Linked DNA regions of Gloeothece verrucosa PCC 7822. Each later gene encodes a partner of the first gene's protein in a complex. Links are inferred from orthologs where the notes say so. Each region holds a gene or a part of one and is shown in the gene's direction. Other genes may lie near its edges. The genes, in order: hisF and hisH.

What was found.
Region 2: the proteins of hisF (region 1) and hisH are in contact, whole or in part, in a crystal structure (PDB 6RU0), measured with the Thermotoga maritima proteins. The link is inferred for Gloeothece verrucosa PCC 7822 from one-to-one orthologs. Residues at the interface, in WP_004080486.1 of Thermotoga maritima: Met1, Leu2, Ala3, Arg5, Ser40, Glu41, Asp45, Glu46, Ala70, Glu71, Ile73, Asp74, Ile75, Pro76, Phe77, Asp98, Lys99, Ser122, Gln123, Glu161, Thr195, Leu196, Asn247, Arg249, Glu251; in WP_004080484.1 of Thermotoga maritima: Asn15, Arg18, Arg22, Arg117, Leu118, Pro119, His120, Met121, Gly122, Trp123, Asn124, Asn134, Gly135, Tyr136, Tyr138, Val140, Tyr158, Glu180, Lys181, Ser182, Ser183, Lys184, Ile185.

Annotation. Positions count from the first base shown.
Region 1 is NC_014501.1:5,880,985-5,888,803, forward strand. The notes cover bases 2,384-5,334. They hold hisF (imidazole glycerol phosphate synthase subunit HisF), read left to right. Parts: upstream 2,384-3,444; coding sequence 3,445-4,224; downstream 4,225-5,334. Other genes in these bases: ruvB (Holliday junction branch migration DNA helicase RuvB), read right to left, coding at 2,384-3,319; CYAN7822_RS26425 (hypothetical protein), read left to right, coding at 4,316-4,498; CYAN7822_RS26435 (cupin domain-containing protein), read right to left, coding at 4,836-5,177. Outside these bases: excinuclease ABC subunit UvrC, read right to left, coding at 1-467; CYAN7822_RS40240 (calcium-binding protein), read left to right, coding at 758-2,167; more of ruvB, read right to left, coding at 2,228-2,383; CYAN7822_RS26440 (glycosyltransferase family protein), read right to left, coding at 5,440-6,714; CYAN7822_RS26445 (DUF3616 domain-containing protein), read right to left, coding at 7,105-7,819.
Region 2 is NC_014501.1:79,202-86,893, forward strand. What follows is about bases 2,606-5,429. They hold hisH (imidazole glycerol phosphate synthase subunit HisH), read left to right. Parts: upstream 2,606-3,611; coding sequence 3,612-4,247; downstream 4,248-5,429. Other genes in these bases: CYAN7822_RS00360 (DNA-processing protein DprA), read left to right, coding at 2,606-3,263; CYAN7822_RS00375 (Uma2 family endonuclease), read right to left, coding at 4,379-4,951; CYAN7822_RS00380 (bifunctional aminoglycoside phosphotransferase/ATP-binding protein), read left to right, coding at 5,169-5,429. Outside these bases: thrS (threonine--tRNA ligase), read left to right, coding at 1-1,634; CYAN7822_RS00355 (ComF family protein), read left to right, coding at 1,672-2,265; more of CYAN7822_RS00360, read left to right, coding at 2,265-2,605; more of CYAN7822_RS00380, read left to right, coding at 5,430-6,683; ATP-dependent zinc metalloprotease FtsH3, read left to right, coding at 6,823-7,692. UniProt on the Escherichia coli protein: IGPS catalyzes the conversion of PRFAR and glutamine to IGP, AICAR and glutamate. The HisH subunit catalyzes the hydrolysis of glutamine to glutamate and ammonia as part of the synthesis of IGP and AICAR.

The DNA of each region.
Region 1 (7,819 bases):
ATCCGTTTGATGATGCTAAGGGTATACCTCAGTAACCCCGTATCAACATAAGGCCCATAATATCTATCTTTCTCGTTATCTAATCTGCGTTTACGAGTAATAAAGATACGGGGATAGTCTTCTGACCAAGTAATACAAACATAGGGATATTTTTTATCATCTTTAAGCAGTACATTAAAGTAGGGTTGATGCTGTTTAATTAAATTTGCTTCTAAAGCCAGTGCTTCGGCTTCGGTATCGGTGACGATAAACTCTATATCTGCCACTTGCTGCACCATTAAGGCAAGCCGAGGACTGAGAACAGGGAAATTACGGAAATACGAACGAACCCTTGACCGTAATTTCTTTGACTTTCCAATATACAAAATATCCCCATTTTTATCTCGCATAAAATAGACTCCAGGTTCTAGGGGAATTTCTTTAAGTCTATTTTCTAATTTTTCTGAGTCTTTGATGAGCGGTATCATAATTGATCTGTAAATCTCCTTAAATAGCAGATTATAAAATTATTATTTTTTAATAAATACGGCTTTATTGTTATTTTTTTAAGTTTAAATAATTAAGCGTTTTTATCATATTATTCTCCCCAAAAATGTGCTAGATTCGGGTTAGAGGAAGTCTTGTGTAAACTCAAAAACCAAAAACTAGAAACCCTCGTCGGATAATTTATTCGACAAAAAAATAAGCCATTATGAAAAATTATTTTTTCCTCTATTTTTTCTAAGCTCATTCAACAACATTAGCAGAAGGAAATATAATGGTAATCACAATTACAGTATCAACGTCCTCAAGCGGCATAGCAGTTACAGCACCAACGGCGGGAACAACTCTTGACACTTATCTGAATTCATTTCCTCAAGGGGTAGCAGTTTCTATCCCCACTCAAGTCACAGGAACAAATTTAACCTCAATGGGGAAGACGATAAACGGTGACTCGGTTTGGAGGATACGTAATGGAGATAGTAACAGTACGAGTTTAAGTGCTTATAAAGAAAATTACAACAGCAATTTTGTCGGTCTTCCCAATGGAACTGATACCTTTGTTCTCACTCCTTTCGTCAAAACGCTGATCTTGACATCGGGTAATACTACTTATACTAAAGCCCCTACAACTCAACTGTTTAGTGCCCAGAACACGTTTAGCACAACTGAGCAATATAAAATTATGGGTACTAATGGCAATGATACTTTAACCGGTGCTAATGCGGCTGATACCTTGATAGGAGGACTCGGTAATGATCTTCTCACGGGTTTAGGGGGTAACGATAACTTAAGCGGTGATGCAGGCATCGATACTTTATTAGGCGGAGATGGTAACGATAGTTTAAACGGTGGCACAGAAAATGATAGCTTAAGCGGTGATGCAGGAATCGATACCTTATTAGGCGGAGATGGTAACGATAACTTAAGCGGTGGCACAGAAAATGATAGCTTAAGTGGTGATGCAGGAAACGATACTTTAAACGGTGGAGCAGGAAACGATACTTTAAACGGTGGCACAGAAAATGATAGCTTAAGCGGTGATGCAGGAATCGATACCTTAAACGGTGGAGATGGTAACGATACTTTAAACGGTGACACAGAAAATGATAAGTTAAACGGTGAGGCAGGAAATGATACCTTAAACGGTGGAGCAGGTGACGATTATTTAAACGGTGGAGCAGGAACCGATACCTTATACGGTGGAGCAGGTAAGGATAATTTAAACGGCGATCTACAAAACGATAGGTTATACGGTGATGAAGATAACGATACCTTAATCGGTGGATCAGGTGACGATACCTTAACCGGTGGTACACAAACAGATCGCTTTGTCTTTGCTAACCAAGGAATAGATACCATCACGGATTTTTCGGTCAATGATACGGTTAATGGTGTAGATGTACTGGCCATTCAATCTAATAAGTATTCTAACGCTCCTGCTGCTGGTACTACGCCCCTCCTTAATTTGGCTAATATTTCCCTTGGAACCACTAACATCATTGTTGATACCAAGACGAACATTTCACTGTTGGGCAGTACAGTAACCAATGCTCGCTTTGCTTATACCACAGACACGAATCAACTCCTTTATGATGCTGATGGGAATTGGACAAGTAATACTACTGTAATTGCTAATGTTAATACAATTGCCAATTTAACCGCGAATAACTTCTTGTTTGTCTAATAACAATAATTGGCTTATTAGTGGCTCGCTGATGATTCACTTTCTTAAAGACGACTAATACTAATTATAACCTAAATGCTGATAGGCGGCTTCGGTGGCAATTCTCCCCCTCGAAGTACGGTTAAGATAACCAATTTGCAGTAAGTAGGGTTCATAGACCTCCTCAATGGTTTTTGCATCTTCTCCAGTTGCTGCGGCGACGGCTTCTAACCCCACCGGACCGCCTTTAAACTGCTCAATAATCGTACTTAACACTAATCGATCAGTCCAATCTAATCCTCTGCTATCCACATTTAACTGATCTAATGCCTCTGCGGCTAACTCTTGTGTAATCACTTCTAAGCCTTTTACCTGCACATAATCTCGCACTCGTTTTAAGAGGCGGTTAGCAATACGAGGAGTTCCCCGCGAACGCCGGGCAATCACTAAAGCCGCCTCATCGGTAATCTGAACCTTAAGAATCGTTGCAGTTCTTAACACAATTAACAAAAGTTCATCAGCTTCATAAAACCGCAACCGTCCAATTAAACCAAAGCGGTCCCGTAGCGGTGAAGTTAAGGCCCCTATTTTAGTGGTAGCCCCGATCAACGTAAAAGGGGCTAAAGGAATACTGCGAATTTTAGCGGCTTGTCCTTTGCCGATGGTAATATCTAAGCGGTGGTCTTCCATGGCCGGATAAAGTAATTCTTCGCTCATGCGGTTAAGACGATGAATTTCATCAATAAAGAGGATATCTCCCGGTTTAAGATTAATCAAAAGTCCGGTAATATCTCTGGGACGTTCTAAAGCCGGAGCCGCCGTAATTTTACAATTGACTCCCATCTCCGACGCTAAAATAAGAGACATGGTAGTTTTCCCTAAACCGGGAGGTCCGTACAACAGGAGATGGTCTAAAGCCTCTTTTCTGACTTTAGCGGCTTCAATAGCAATCTTTAATACTTCTTTTAAATCCTTTTGCCCGATATAATCATTCAGATTACGGGGACGGATAGAATCTTCTGCCCTCTCGGTTTCCTCATTAGGCGTGCGATCAACGAGTCGATGTTCGCTTTTTGGCAAGGGAGACGACACCTGCTCTTTTGGGTTTTCGCTTTTCTGGCGAGGAACCCGAGGCGGTAAATTATTGTCTGGAGAAGATCGCTTAATAGCCATTTTGGATGAAAAATACGATTTGTATTTAATGTTTACTAGCTAAACCGGCTTGGTGGGCATGATAGGGACTTCTCCCCTCATTTCCGTTAAACTTTAAAAACCACAATTTCTTTCCTCGTAGTGATATGTTAGCCAAACGCATTTTACCTTGTCTGGATGTTAAATCCGGTCGTGTCGTTAAAGGGGTAAATTTTGTTAATCTTCAAGATGCCGGCGACCCAGTGGAATTAGCACGAGTTTATAATGAGGCTGGTGCTGATGAATTGGTCTTTCTCGATATTACCGCCACACATGAAGACCGAGATATCATTATCGATGTTGTTTACCGTACCGCCGAACAAGTCTTTATTCCCTTAACCGTTGGTGGTGGCATTCAATCCTTAGAAACCATTAAAAATTTGTTAAGAGCCGGTGCTGATAAAGTGAGTATTAATTCAGCCGCCGTGCGTAACCCAGACTTTATTAATGAAGCCAGTGATCGCTTCGGTAAACAATGTATCGTCGTGGCCATTGATGCTAGACGGCGAAAAGACCCCAATAATCCTGGCTGGGATGTTTATGTGCGAGGAGGGAGGGAAAATACAGGACTAGACGCGCTATCTTGGGCCCAAGAGGTCGAAAAGCGAGGAGCCGGAGAATTATTAGTCACCAGTATGGACGCAGATGGAACTCAGGACGGGTACGACTTAGAACTGACTCGGCTCATTGCTGAACAAGTAGAAATCCCCGTGATTGCTTCTGGAGGAGCGGGAAATTGTGAGCATATTTATGAAGCCCTGACTGAAGGCAAGGCAGAAGCAGCTTTATTAGCATCTTTGTTACATTATGGTCAATTATCCCTCGATGAAATTAAAAATTATCTCCAAAACCGTCATATTCCGGTACGGGGACGCTCAAGCCTTTAGACTTCTTAAATTTTTAAGTTTTTGATCAAATTCCATCGACGACCTTAAAGAGTATGTATTAAAATAGAGAAAAATTAACATTTTTTAAAATATGTTGATACCTATTTTAATATTTGATGTTGCTTTAGTCGCTTGGTCACTCCATTTAATGGAAGCAGCCATTAAGCAGCAAGAGTTCTCCTTGATGCTGGCTGGTACTTTAGTTTCCCTGGCCGCCGCCGCTATGATGGTGGTCTACTTTCTCATGAACCACTGTTTGAGATATTTAATCTAAGTCTTTCTAAAGTCTTCTCATCAGAACTAGAAAGACTTTATTTTTTGGCAAAAAAATTTAGGGAGCTAGACCCTTGACAAAAGTAATCCATTTAAGGCAATATAGAAAATGCGCTTTAGGGGGCTATAACTCAGTTGGTAGAGTGTCACAATGGCATTGTGAAAGTCAGCGGTTCGAATCCGCTTAGCTCCATGAAAAAAAAAGCTGATAGGTTGCCCAAAAAGGGGAGTCTAACATTGCCAGCACTATAAATCTGCCACCGTTGATCAAATTTGTAGAAAATTAATCAACCCTTTAGATGGCAGAGTGTCAATTCTATCTCTAGTCACAGCGAGTGTTAAGCTTTATCTCGACCATGCACTTCTGCCGGGGGAGAAGTAGCTTCAACAGCAGTAAAAAGTTCTAGAATTTTATAAGTATGTTTGGCTCCTTTGGGAACAACCCAAGAGGCTCCGGGTTCTAAAATCACCAATTGTCCTTCTAGGTGAAGTTCAGCCCGACCCTCAATAACATAACCTACCGTTTCATATTCTCGTTGAGTTTCGGGTTTAGGGTCTGCGGGGGGTTCGTTTTCCCAGAGCCGCATCGAAATATTAATTCCAGAGGCTAAATATTTTTGTCCTAGAGCGCCTTTGGGTGAAAATTGAGAATTAACTTTAATTACGGTTGTATCAGCCATGATTAATTTCTGATGTTAAATAGTTGGACATCAATTAAAATGAGCAAGGTCTATATTAACTTTTAGACCAAGGTTTTCACCTCTTGAGGAACCTTGTCCACCTACCAGTAATTTTTGATTTTTAATCTTGCACAATTACACCTATTATGAAGGGCAACTCATGGCACAAGAAATCTATCAATAGTTGCGATTTTATAGGTTTCCCTTCTGACTAATGATAGAGTCATCTATCTTGCTCATCTGCTGATAATTCTCTTTCCACTTAACTGGGATCGGGAAGGAGTTCCCGACTAATCTGTTCATCAATTATTTGAGCCATTTTCCAAGCCGCCCCCGCTTGACCTCGAACACTTTTAAGCCGCTCGCGAATCCTTTCTAATTCGGCTGGATTTTCTAACCAATTAAGAACTATTTGAGCGACTTGCTCGGCTTGTAATTCTCCTAACAACTCTGGGACAATTTCTTCTTTTGCCCAAATATTCGGCCAAGCATATAAGCGTTTTTTTCTCATCACCATAAGGTTGATCATTTTAGCAAAAACTGAGCCAACCCCCGGCAAATTAGCCAAGATTCCCGGTACTCCGTCCCAAGTTCTCATGGCATCTAAACGTTGAGTCGGCAATAAGACAATCATGGGAATGGATAAAGCCGCTAATTCAGCCGTATTTGCCCCTACTGTGGTTAAAGCGAGATGACATTGAGATAAAATATCATGGGCCGGAAATTGGCTAATCAGTTCGATTTTTAAGCCTCCATCAGTTTTTAAATAAGGGGTATTGCCATCAGAAGTGATCAAACAAGCACCTACCCAACCGGTTTGGTTAATAATAGGGTTTTTTTCTCGGTTGGCAAAAGCGGCAAGAGTTTCTAAATTGAGAGTCGGTGCAACCGGAATAATAAAGCGAGTATGAGGGCGTTTGGCTTGTATAAGTTCAGCGATCGCTAGACACAAAGGAACTCCTTGATCGAGTTTCCAAGGTTTTGAGCCGGGTAGCAGAGCAATTAAGGCATCAGAAGTATTATTTAATAAGGGAGCAGGAGAAGATTTACTCTTAATATCTTCCATTAAATCGCCGATGACTGTCATTTTATCTTGATAAGGAGCCGGAATTTTCGCCTTAACTGAGGCATTCATGACGGCAAAGTGATCGATCCAACGATACCAACGAGCTTCCCATTCTGCATAAATCACAGTGCGATAACCTAAACGTTTGCCAATGAAAAGAGAAAAAAATTGATCGCCGCCTAAAAATAAGACCACTCCTTTTTGATGCCAGTCCCAATTTTCTGCCGTTTTACCCCACAATAAAAAAGAGAGAAAATGCTCAGGAGACTGTACCCGGTCAACTTCTGGGTAACTGCGGGCGATAGCGGCTTCAGTTCCCATTGCATGAGTACAGGGGGAAAGAATCACCGAAATTCTAACCGATGTGCGATCATTTCCCAATTGTTGACGCAGCGCTTTTACGACGGGACGCACCCAGGTAGAAACCTCTCCGGGACCGTTGGATAGAATGAGGATATCGATAGGCGGCATTGATTTTGTGTCAGTGATCTAATATCAGTGATTTTGGCATTGTTGGGTAAGAGTGGCAACTAGAGGAAGTTTTTTAGTTTGATTGTTTTGATCCTAAAAGCGGCTCTCCTGTACTTATGGTGATAAGAAAAAATTATAAATTGTAGGGTGGGTTAGGCGCGGGGATGATTTTGATAAAAAACCGATAATATTTGATCCGCGCTCCCTTCCCACCAAAAATCCTTTTGTAACACACTATACAATTCTCCCCAAGATGCCAGGAGAGCCGAAAAACTTTAATCAACTTTATCACCAAGTCTCTAAAACTGATGATCATAAAGTTTTACCAACTAAGGTAAGTAAGCAAATTATTAGAAGATTAGATGCAGCTTGGAGCAGTCGTGATAATATTTACTCACTAATACTAATCCATAAACTCCTAAAATATCTTTCTTGTTGAGGCAGTTCTTTACAAGGAGTTTTTCCATCTCGGATTATATTGCCATCATCACTGAGTAGTTGAATTTGATGTTCTCGGTTGGGATAAAATACTACCTCTTCGGGATTAAAATCTGGCGGTAAATCCCCTTCTACTATTTCAGGTTGGTCTTGAGGATTGCCCGACCAACGATATAATTTAAATATACTGCTGCTATCATACGCACCCGCGATAATGGCATAAAAACCCCGCCTTTCCCAATAGACGATACTGCGAATTCCTAAGCCTCCTAAGTCAAGTTCTATCGGTTGACCAAAACTAGCAGAAATTTCTTTTTTGTCAATTAAATCTTTCGGATTTTTGAGGGGTAATACTAAAGCTCTCCCTTCGGGTATAGGGTTGCGAAAACCGATTAACATTTCTTTTTCGGGTGTGGTGCAAAGTCCCTCTATATTCAAGCCGCCCTTTTCTTTTGGAGCTAATTTTGATGCTTGTTTTAGCTCGTATTTTTTTAGGCTTTTATCTTTAATTAAATCTTCTAAGAGATTTGTATAAGAAGCCCCGATTTGTTGAGCGGCAAACTTATTATCTTGCCAGGTAACTTGATTAGCAAAAAAATTACATCGTTCGGGTTTTTCTTTGCCCTTTTTATTCCTTCCGTGAGAACTTATCCAATAAATGACACCA
Region 2 (7,692 bases), 5.8 Mb from region 1 along the record:
TTGATACCCCCCAACCCTTTAGCGAAGAAGACTTAAAGGCCATCAAAAAAGAAATGGTCAAAATTATCAAACGTAAACTCCCCGTCATTCGCGAAGAAGTCAGCCGCCAAGAAGCCGAACGCCGAATAAAAGCCATCAACGAACCCTATAAACTAGAAATACTAGAAGGAATACAAGAACCGATCACCCTTTATCATTTAGGTGATCAATGGTGGGACCTCTGTGCAGGTCCTCACGTGGAAAGCACAGCAGATATAGACCCCAAAGCCATAGAATTAGAAACGGTAGCCGGCGCTTATTGGCGCGGCGATGAAACTAAAGCACAACTACAGCGTATTTATGGAACTGCATGGGAAACCCCAGAACAACTCGCCGAATACAAGCGGCGTAAAGAAGAAGCATTAAAACGGGATCACCGTAAACTGGGAAGAGAGTTAGGACTATTTATATTTTCCGATGTCGTCGGTCCGGGTTTGCCGCTTTGGACTCCCAAAGGCACCATTATTAGAACCACCCTCGAAGAGTTCCTCAAAAAAGAACAGGTAAAACGGGGTTATCTGCCGGTGGTTACGCCTCATCTTGCTAGAGTGGATCTGTTTAAAATTTCCGGACACTGGCAAAATTACAAAGAGGATATGTTTCCCATGATGGCAGAAGATGAAGAGTCTGCCCTTCATGAAATTGGGTTTGTCCTCAAACCGATGAACTGTCCTTTTCATATCCAAATATATAAGAGTGAGTTACGTTCCTATCGTGACTTACCTATGCGCTTAGCTGAATTTGGTACCGTTTATCGTTATGAACAGTCGGGAGAGTTAGGGGGGTTAACCCGAGTACGAGGGTTTACCGTTGATGACTCTCATTTATTTGTGACTCCCGAACAACTCGAAGAGGAATTCTTGAGTGTGGTTGACTTAATTCTGTCGGTGTTTAAGAGTCTTCAATTAAAGAACTTTAAAGCGAGACTGAGTTTCCGCGATCCGGCATCGGATAAATATATTGGCGGGGATGATGTTTGGAATAAGGCCGAAAATGCTATTCGTTCTGCTGTGCAAAAAATGAATATGGAACATTTTGAAGCACCCGGAGAAGCGGCTTTTTATGGTCCTAAACTTGATTTTATCTTTCAAGATGCCCTAGAACGAGAATGGCAATTAGGAACCGTTCAAGTAGACTATAATTTACCCGAACGGTTTGACTTAGAATATGTCGCTGAAGATGGGTCTAGAAAACGTCCTGTGATGATCCATCGTGCCCCGTTTGGGTCTTTAGAGCGTTTAGTGGGAATATTAATAGAAGAGTATGCCGGAGATTTTCCTTTATGGTTAGCCCCTATTCAAGTGCGGCTTTTACCGGTGAGTGACCCTCAGTTGGACTTTGCTAAAGAAGTTGCGGCACAACTGTTATCTCAGGGAATACGCGCAGAAGCAGATACTTCCGGAGAAAGACTCGGTAAGATGATCCGCAATGCTGAGAAACAAAAAATACCGGTGATGGCGGTTGTGGGTGCAAAAGAGGTGGAGTCTAATACCTTGAGTATCAGGACTCGTGCTTCAGGAGAGTTAGGAACCATAGCAGTTAGTGAAGTGATCGAGAAAGTGACGGAGGCGATCACGAATCATACTAATTTCTAACTTGTCGGGTGGGCATCACCCACCCATAAAATAATTTATGACAAATTATCCAATTAACCCACAAAAAATAGAGGGAAACTGGCGAGCAGGATGGGCGCTGGATGTGCATACTATTTCTAGTTCTCCGCTTCCGGATGGTAGTTTTGATACTGTCAGATCATATTTAGGAGAACTTCTCTATCAACTGAAATATCGCCAAGATCAAAAAGTTATTGTGCCAATTGCAGAAATTGTCGCGCCCTTTATTCAAAATCTATTAGTTTATCAATATTTAAGTGCTATTATCCCTATTCCTCCTTCAAATACGGATAGACCATTCCAGCCAGTTTATGAGATAGCAAGGGCGATAGGAGACATGATTAATTTGCCTGTTCCTTTAGATTACTTAGTTAAGATAAAATCTACAGAACAACTAAAAGCCGTTGAGGACTTAGAGACAAGGAAACAGCTACTACAAGGTGCAATGCAGGTTACAGATCGTCAAAGATTTAGAGGACGATATATCTTATTATTTGATGATTTATACCGATCAGGAGCGACTTTGATGACTGCTACTGATGTTCTTGCAAATGAAGGTGGAGTTGCTAGAATATTTGTATTAACATTAACCCGAACACGAACAAAAAAATAATGAACAGCACAGAATATTTTTGGTTTAGACTTCTTCAAACTCCTGGTATTGGGGCTAAAAGTTTAGTGACCATAGCCAAACTTCTTCAAAAATATAATTTATCTCCTGAAAAAATTCCTAATAGTAAAAAAGAGTTATCATCTCTATTTCCAGAATTGGCTAAAATTATCCTCAATAAAATCAAAAAAGAAGATCAAGAGAAAATTTTTCAAGAGTATAATGAAATAGAGAGAGAAGACATTAATCTTTTTTACCCTCAACATCCACATTATCCTGAAAAATTACTAAATAAATTAGATAAATATGGCATTTCTCCTGTTTTATTTTATCAAGGACAGAGCAAATTACTTGATCAAACAGGAATTGCAGTTGTTGGTTCTAGGAATGTCTCTGTCAAAGGAATAGAAGCAACGCAAAAACTTGCCCATAACTTAGCTCTTGAGGGAATTAATGTTATTTCAGGTTATGCTAAGGGAGTAGATTCGGAAGCTCATTTAAGTGCTTTACAAGCTGAAGGAACAACAACTTTAGTTTTAAGTTACGGAATTAAAGAATTCCGTTTAAAAAAAGAATTTAACGGATTTAACTTTAAAAAAAATATTTTGACAATATCGCAATTTTCTCTGAAAACAAAATGGATGGCAAGAAATGCTATGGCCAGGAATAAATTAGTTTGTGCTTTATCTCAAGGAATTATTGTGATTGAATCAGGACCCGAAAAAGACGAACTAGGAAAAATGAGTGGAACGTTTAATACTGGTCTAACGGCTCTAAATATGAATTTACCCCTATTTGTTGTCAATCCTGAGTATTTTGAAAAACCCCCACAAGGGAATTATGATTTAATTAAAAAAGGAGGAGTTAAAATTGATCCAGAAAAAGGAATAAGTCAAATTATTGAACATCTTTCCAAATTACAACTCACAATTAAGAGTGAGCCGAAAAAAAACGTGGCTGTACAAACAGAATTATTTCCAATTGATCTCATTGCTCGATAAAAATTTGCTTAATGAATATAGTTAAGGGGAATAAAAAATTTTTACGGCTTTCTAGACTGTATCTATATTTCCCCTCAACCCCTTGCCATCCGGCAAATAGGTATGATACAATGGCAAAGCACTCAAATGCGGATGTGGCGGAATTGGTATACGCGCACGTTTGAGGGGCGTGTGGCTTACGCCTTGCGAGTTCGAGTCTCGCCATCCGCATAGAATTTTTAAATAATCATTATAGTCACCGCTTTTAGCCATCTTTATAAAAAGTTAAGGAGTCATATCTGCAAAAAAGCGGCATAAACCGAGCGAGAGAATGCCAAAATAGAAGAGGCATATACCGAATAACTGACAATGGCTTTAATTGCTGTTATAGACTACGACATGGGAAACCTGCACTCTGCCTGTAAAGGACTAGAAAACGCAGGCGCAACCCCTAAAGTGACCGACTCCGCTAAAGAAATAGAACAAGCAGATGCTATTGTATTACCTGGGGTAGGATCATTCGATCCGGCGGTGCAACATCTGCGATCACGGGACCTAGAAGCACCCATCAAAGACGCTATTGCCAGTGGAAAACCCTTTTTAGGAATTTGTTTAGGGTTACAAATACTCTTTGATGCCTCAGAAGAAGGATCACAACCGGGTTTAGGCATTATCTCAGGAGTTGTTCGTCGTTTTCGCTCTGAACCTGGGTTAACCATTCCTCACATGGGTTGGAATCAACTAGAATATACTCAAGCCAACCTCCCCTTATGGCAAGACATACCTTTTAATCCTTATGTTTATTTCGTCCATTCATACTATGTCGATCCGGTTGATTCCAGTGTGAAAGCCGCCACTGTAACTCATGGATCGCAAAAAGTAACAGCCGCCATCGCCAAAGATAATATTATGGCAGTACAGTTTCACCCAGAAAAATCTTCCAGTAATGGTCTAAAAATCTTATCTAATTTTGTTAATCAGATCAGGGTGAAAGCATTAGCTTAACCCGGTTATTCAGGGGGAAATATGCACTTAACCTCAACGGCTAAGTTACTTGCAGGTGTTTCTTTTTTAATAGAGGAAATGCTGGCTTTCCCCCCTATTTTAATCCCCAATTTCAAGGCGACAAGCATCAATCATTCAACCACAAAAAACCGCTCAATAGAACAACGAAAATCCGGTAATAGGGTTGAGGTTATTTCATCCTTGTTATATAATGTAGCTACTAATGTTAATCTGGCATTATCTCGTCGATAAATCTCTACTTGCTTCTTAAAACGATCCACGATCCAATATTCAAGGACTCCTGTAACCGAATAGAGTTTTAACTTAGCTTCCTTATCACGCCGCTCATTCTCTTCTCCTGGGGATAAAACCTCTATAATTAACTCAGGTGCACCAGTAAGATGTCCCGCTTCATCTTCTACTACAGCTAATCTTTCCTTGCTAATCCATACTACATCAGGGATCACATTATCCGCATCCGAGAAAATGATACCGGGTGCTAGAATAGTCTGTCCTAAGCCGCTTATTTCCGACCAAGCATCTAGATAACGGAAAATTTTACCAGAAATTTGTTGATGTTTACGGTGGGGCGCTCTCGTCACAAACAACTCTCCGTTAATAATTTCATAACGAACCCCCTCGCTTTGCGGTAAAACTTCTAAGTCTCGGACTGTCCAACGGACGCTATCAAGGGTTTGATTCATTGCTGCTAAATTTAATTTATCTTCTATTATAGTCTAATTAAGGATGACCAATTATAGTAACGTTATTATAGAGAGGCTTTTAGGCTTCTAGCTGTAAACTTAACGTTAGTGGGTAAGGTTCCTCATAATTTTTGTACAAAAGTTTCAAGATTAAACGGCGACCTTTTACTCTCTAAAATTTAGCCTCATCTAATTAACATATAAAAACTCTTGAATAATGACCTCTATTACTTTTTCTCAACTCATAGAACAACTCAAAAAACCTGAATTTTATCCCCATCCTGTAGTCGAACCCATCAAAGTTGTTCAAACTCATATTTCTGCTGTTTTTCTAACAGGAGACTATGCCTACAAAATTAAAAAACCGGTAAATTTTGGCTTTTTAGACTTTTCCACTCTAGAAAAGCGAGAACATTTTTTAAATCAAGAACTGGCCATGAATAAACCGGTGGCTTCGGAAATTTATTTAGAAATATTACCGATTACTCAAGAAGGAGATCAATTAAAATTAGGTGAAGGCGGCCAGGCAGTAGAATATGTCTTAAAAATGCGGCAGTTTCCGCAAGAATGTTTATTTAGTAGTCTATTTGAAGCGGGAAAATTAACCGAATCTCAGATTCAAGAATTAGGCAAACTGGTAGCCCAATTTCATGCTCAAACCCGAACCGATGATTATATCAAAAGTTTTGGAGAAATCGAAAAGATCAAACAAGCCTTTGATGAAAACTATCAGCAGACAGATAAATATATAGGAATTGCCCAAACGCAAAAACAATTTGAGGAAACCCAAGCCTATACCGAGAAATTTTTTGCCGAAAAAGGAGAGCTATTCAAACAACGCCGAGAGCAAGATAAAATCCGAGAAAGTCATGGAGACTTACATCTAAAAAATATCTGTTTGTGGAACAACAAAATCTATCTATTTGATCGCATAGAATTCAATGAGCCTTTTCGGTTTGTCGATGTCATGTATGATGTAGCATTTGCCGTCATGGACTTGGATGCTAGAGGAAGAAAAGACTTAGGAAATATCTTTTTAAACACCTATATAGAACAAACCGGAGATTGGGAAGGGTTACAAGTTTTACCCCTATATCAAAGCCGCCAAGCTTATGTAAGAGCAAAAGTCACCTCATTCTTATTAGATGATCCCTCCATCGAAGAATCAGTCAAACAAGAAGCCATAAAAGCCGCTAGTGATTATTATCGCCAAGCCTGGGAATATACCCAACAAAAAAGCGGCAAACTAATCTTAATGTCCGGCTTATCCGGTTCAGGAAAAAGCACAGTCGCGCAAAAATTAGCCGCCGACATAAACGCCATTCATCTAAGATCTGATGCCGTGCGTAAACATTTAGCCGCTATTCCCCTTTCCGAAAAAGGCGGGCCCGAAATTTATACCCCCGAAATGAGTCAAAAAACTTACCATCGCTTATTAGAATTAGGCATAATGTTAGTTAAAGCCGGCTACCCAGTCATCTTAGATGCGAAGTATGATCGAAGAGAATGGCGAGCAGGAGCCATCGCTTTTGCCGAGTCTGAAAACATCCCCTTAGAGATCCTCTATTGTACAGCCCCCTTGGAAATATTAAGCGAGCGCCTACAAACCCGAAGCGGAGATATCTCCGATGCAACCCCTGACTTACTGGCTTCTCAACAAACCCACTTTGAAGCCTTTAGCGAAATAGAACAGCCCTATGTTAAAACCCTAGACACCACAGCCGGTAACTGATGGCTCATAACTTTTAACAGTTTACTCAATTAAGTAGCCAAACATTCCTGAGAAACGTTAACATAAGTTAACAAGACGGGAATCTTACCGAAGCCATAAATCGATCATCCTAATTGCTCAACCCTAGGAGGCGTAAAGCGTGAAAAATAACAATAATAAAAGATGGCGCAATGCAGGGCTATATGCACTGTTAGCAATTGTCGTCATTGCTTTAGCAACAGCATTTTTAGATCAACAGCCTCAACCCAGAAGTACCTGGAAATATAGTGAATTTTTAGATCAAGTTAGACAAGGCAAAGTCGAAAGAGTACAACTGAGCGCGGATCGCGCTGAAGCCAGAGTTCCCACTCAAAACGGTCAGTATGTTACCGTAAATCTGCCCAATGACCCCCAATTAGTCAACATTTTGGCTGAAAACGGCGTAGATATTGTAGTACGCCCACAAACGAATGACGGGATGTGGTTCCGCGCTCTCAGTAGCCTATTCTTCCCCATTCTGTTATTAGTTGGCTTATTTTTCTTACTCAGACGCGCCCAAAGCGGACCCGGTTCACAAGCGATGAACTTCGGCAAGTCTCGCGCCAGAGTGCAAATGGAACCCCAAACCCAAGTTACTTTCGGGGATGTAGCGGGAATAGAACAAGCTAAACTCGAACTCGCTGAAGTAGTAGACTTCCTCAAAAATGCGGACCGCTTCACCGCTATTGGGGCAAAAATTCCCAAAGGGGTGCTATTAGTCGGACCTCCCGGGACAGGTAAAACCTTACTCGCCCGGGCCGTTGCTGGAGAAGCCGGTGTGCCGTTCTTCAGTATCTCAGGTTCAGAATTCGTGGAAATGTTCGTCGGGGTTGGTGCTTCTCGGGTGCGAGACTTGTTTGAACAAGCAAAAGCTAATGCTCCCTGTATCGTCTTCATCGATGAAATTGATGCCGTAGGCCGTCAACGGGGTGCAGGTTTAGGCGGCGGTAACGATGAACGCGAACAAACCTTAAACCAATTACTCACCGAA